2 regions of the Aureimonas sp. OT7 genome follow, and region 2 is predicted to be linked to the other one. Evidence: predicted binding sites of a transcription regulator. Region 2 holds the regulator's gene; the other holds the start of a gene.
The links. The regulator PhoB, encoded in region 2, activates phosphate uptake and scavenging genes when phosphate is short. The targets are predictions, from matches to a motif close to TGTCATNNANCTGTCAT.
Positions count from the first base shown of each region.

Region 1 (2,200 bases), 1.3 Mb from region 2:
ACGCCGACTGCGCCGCGCTGCAGCCGGCGGTCGGCCGCCTGCCGGACCCGGATCCGCACACCGCGCGCCTGATGGCGGCCTGCCGGGACGAAGCCTACGATATCACGCCGGAAATGGTGGCCAGGGCGCGGCGGGCCTATTTCGCCAACATCTCCTATGTCGACGAAAAGATCGGCGATTTGGTGGGGATACTCGAGCGCACCGGCATGGCGGACAACACCGCCATACTCTTCGTATCGGACCATGGCGACATGCTCGGCGAACGCGGCCTCTGGTTCAAGATGAACTTCTTCGAAGGGTCCGCACGCGTGCCGCTGATGTTGGCGGCGCCCGGTCTTGCGCCGGGCCTGTGTGCGACGCCGGTCTCCACCATGGATGTCATGCCGACCCTGTCGGAGATGGCGGGCCAGCCGCTCGGTGCGCTGGCGCCGTGGCTGGACGGGGTATCCCTGTTCCAGTCGCTTCACGGCGACCGCCCGCCCGTGCGTATGGAATACGCCGCGGAAGGCTCGATCGCACCGATGGTCTCGCTGCGGTCGGGCCCGTACAAGCTCAATCGCTGCAAGGCCGATCCGGACCAGCTTTTCGACCTGGCCGCCGATCCGCTGGAACTGACCAATCTTGCGGCCGATCCGGCGCACGGCGCGACGCTGGACGCCTTGTCGTCGCAGATCGACGCGTTGTGGAGCCTCGACGCGTTCGACGCTTCCGTCCGGGAAAGCCAGGCACGGCGCCACATAACCTATGCAGCGCTGCGCAACGGGCACTACTACCCCTGGGACTACCAGCCGCTCCAGCGCGCATCGGAACGCTACATGCGCAACCACATGGACCTGAACGTGCTGGAGGACGAAAAGCGCTTCCCGCGCGACGAGGCTTGATCGCACCCAGCGCGATGCCTGAGCTGTGGATGGAGATACAACCTATGGTTCAGGACGTTGCCCTGTCATGAAACTATCTTAGGTTTGTCACCAAGCTGTTCGCCGGCATGGGCTAGGAGGAGCCCACCGGCCGGACCGTAAAGGGTCGCAGCATTGGGAGAACGGAACTTATGAAGAAGATCGGGCTAATGGGAGCGGCGATGGCCGCGCTTTTGTCGATGGCCGGCCAGGCCGCCGCACAGACCGAAATCCAGTGGTGGCACTCCATGGCCGGTGAACTCGGCCAGAAGCTCGAGGGGCTTGCGAGCCGCTTCAACGAAAGCCAGTCCGAATACAAGGTCGTACCGCTCTACCGCGGCACCTACCCCGAATCGATGACGGCGGCCATCGCCGCCTTCCGTGCGGGCGAGCAGCCGCACATCCTGCAGGTCTTCGAGGTCGGCACCGGAACCTTCATGGCGGCGCGCGACGCGATCTACCCCGTGCAGGAACTGATGACGGACACCGGCGAAGCGTTCGATCCGGCCAGCTACCTGCCAGCCGTTACCGGTTATTACCAGACAGGCGACGGCGAACTTCTGTCGTTCCCGTTCAATTCCTCGTCCGTCATCCTGTACTACAACAAGGATGCCTTCGAAGCCGCCGGCCTCGATGCCTCCCAGCCGCCCAAGACCTGGGGCGAGCTGGCCGAGGCGGCGCAGAAGATCGTCAGCTCCGGCACCAAGACCTGCGGCTTCACCAGCACATGGCCCGCCTGGGTGAACCTCGAAAACCTTTCGGCCTGGCACAACAAGCCCATCGCCACGCAGCAGAACGGCATGGCGGGCTTCGACGCGGTGTTCAATTTCGAGGAAGCGGGCCTCGTCGGCAAGCACTGGGCCAATCTCGTCGAGTGGCAGAAGGATGGTGCCTACCAGTATCGCGGCCGCACCAACACGGCCGGGCCTTCCTTCAATTCCGGCGAATGCGCGATGCTGCTGGAATCGTCCGGCGGGCGCGCTTCCATCTCGGCCAATGCCGATTTCGACGTCGGCTACGGCATGATGCCCTATTATGACGACATCGAGGGTGCGCCGCAGAATTCCATCATCGGCGGGGCCTCGCTGTGGGTTCTGCGCGGCAAGGACGAGGACAGCTACAAGGGCGTCGCTCAGTTCCTGACATTCCTGTCGCAGCCGGAGATCCAGGGCGAGTGGCACCAGAGCACGGGCTACCTGCCGATCACCGAGGCCGCCTACGAGGCGACGAAGGCGTCCGGCTTCTACGAGAAGAACCCGGGGGCCGACACGGCCATCAAGGAAGTGACGCTGAATACGCCG
Region 1 is NZ_CP062167.1:731,402-733,601, forward strand. It holds gene betC (choline-sulfatase) at 1-881, shown strand, start outside; gene ugpB (sn-glycerol-3-phosphate ABC transporter substrate-binding protein UgpB) at 1,052-2,200, shown strand, end outside.
Region 1: ugpB (sn-glycerol-3-phosphate ABC transporter substrate-binding protein UgpB) is a predicted target of PhoB. The motif match lies at 945-961, and genes of this name have one in related genera.

Region 2 (2,200 bases):
AATTGAAGCAGAACTTCACGATCGTCATCGTGACGCACTCCATGCAACAGGCGGCGCGCGTATCGCAAAGCACGGCCATGTTCCACCTCGGGCGGATCGTGGAAGTCGGACCGACGGAGAAGATGTTCTCAAACCCGGACGACAAGCGTACGCAGGATTACATCACCGGACGCTTCGGCTGACCGGGGGAGGGGAAACCATGGAAGACCATATCGTACGCTCTTACGACGAAGAGCTGAAATACATCATGCGCCGCATCTCCGAGATGGGCGGTCAGGCCGAGCGCATGGTGGAGCAATCGGTACGCGCCCTGACCCGGAGCGATTTCTCGCTTGCCCAGTCGGTGGTGGCGGACGACGTTCTTCTGGACGCCGCCCAGCGGGAGCTGGAGGAGCGCGCCATCCTGACGATCGCCAAGCGCCAGCCGATGGCGCAGGACCTGCGCGAGATCGTCGGCTCGATCCGCATCGCCTCCGACCTGGAGCGCATCGGCGACCTCGGCAAGAACATCGCCAAGCGCGTCATGGCGGTCCACGAATTCGGGCAGCCGGTCCAGTTGACGCGCGGCATCGAGCATATGGCCGAGCTTGCCCTGGACCAGTTGAAGGACGTGCTGGATTCCTATGCGACGCGCGATACCGACCGTGCAGAGGCGGTGCGTGCCCGCGACGAGGATATCGACGCCATGTACACGTCGATCTTCCGCGAGCTTCTGACCTACATGATGGAAGATCCGCGCAACATCTCGGCCTGCACGCATCTTCTGTTCAGTGCCAAGAACATCGAGCGCATCGGCGACCATGCGACCAACATCGCCGAGACGATCTACTACATCAAGACGGGCCAGCAGATCGAGGACGAACGGCCGAAGGGCGACCGCACCACCTCCATGGTGCTGCCGGTGAACGCCGATACGGAAAAGTGAGGACACCGGGATGAACGCCAGGGTTACCGTTGTCGAGGACGAGGAGGCCCTCAGCGTCCTCCTGCGCTATAATCTCGAGGCCGAGGGCTTCACCGTCGACACGATCATGCGCGGCGACGAAGCCGACCTGCGTCTCAAGGAGGAGGTGCCGGACCTCCTGATCCTCGACTGGATGCTGCCGGGCCTTTCCGGCGTCGAACTGTGCCGCCGCCTGCGTCTGCGGCCGGAAACCGAGCGCATGCCGATCATCCTTCTTACCGCGCGCGGCGAAGAGAGCGAGCGTGTGCGCGGGCTGTCCGTCGGCGCCGACGATTACGTGGTCAAGCCCTTCTCCACGCCGGAGCTGATGGCCCGCGTGAAAGGGCTCCTGCGGCGCGCAAAGCCCGAGCGTATCTCGTCGCAATTGACGGCAGGCGACATCGACCTCGACCGCGAGACGCACCGCGTGCGCCGCGGCGGCCGTGAGGTGAAGCTGGGGCCGACGGAGTTCAAGCTGCTGGAGTTCCTGCTGCAGGCCCCCGGCCGGGTCTTCTCGCGGGAGCAGTTGCTGGACGGCGTCTGGGGACGGGACATCTACGTCGACGAGCGCACCGTGGACGTGCATGTCGGCCGCCTGCGCAAGGCGATCAACCGTGGCCGCCAGCGCGACCCTATCCGCACCGTCCGCGGTGCCGGCTACGCCCTGGACGAAACCTTCGCGGCCGCCCGGCAGACTGCCGCGCGCTAGGGGCAAGGCCGTCGATCGCATCGACAGGTGCTATCTCCTATCCTTAAACTTTCCGGCGCGTCGGGGCATGGAAGTCGGGCGGGCGGCGGGCGATCCATTTCAGGAAGCCGGCAAGCTCCGGCCGCTCGCGCAGGCTCTGCCCCTCCGCCTCCATCCGGGCCAGTTCCGTGTTGGTGAAATGCGTGTGCATGGTGCGGTGGCAGATCGGATGGACCGGCACGATCTGCCGGCCGCCGCGACTTTTCGGGATGGGGTGATGCCATTCCACGCGGCTGCCCAGCGGGCGGCCGCACAGCCAGCATGCAGCCTCGTCCGCCATGGCGTTCAGAACTCTTCGTAGCGGGCGGGATCCTGGTCGGCGAGCCTGCCATCCGGCCGCGCCAGCGATGCGATCGTGTCCATGTCGGATCGCGACAACTCGAAATCGAAGACGGACCGGTTCTCGACCTGGCGCTCGTCCGATGTCGCCTTGGGCAGCGGAACGGCTCCCTGCTGCACCTGCCAGCGCAGGATGATCTGCGGAATGGACCTGCCGTGCCGCCGCGCGA
Region 2 is NZ_CP062167.1:3,575,019-3,577,218, reverse strand. It holds gene pstB (phosphate ABC transporter ATP-binding protein PstB) at 1-182, shown strand, start outside; gene phoU (phosphate signaling complex protein PhoU) at 200-925, shown strand; gene phoB (phosphate regulon transcriptional regulator PhoB) at 936-1,652, shown strand; gene IGS74_RS17085 (HNH endonuclease) at 1,696-1,971, opposite strand; gene IGS74_RS17080 (aldo/keto reductase) at 1,977-2,200, opposite strand, start outside.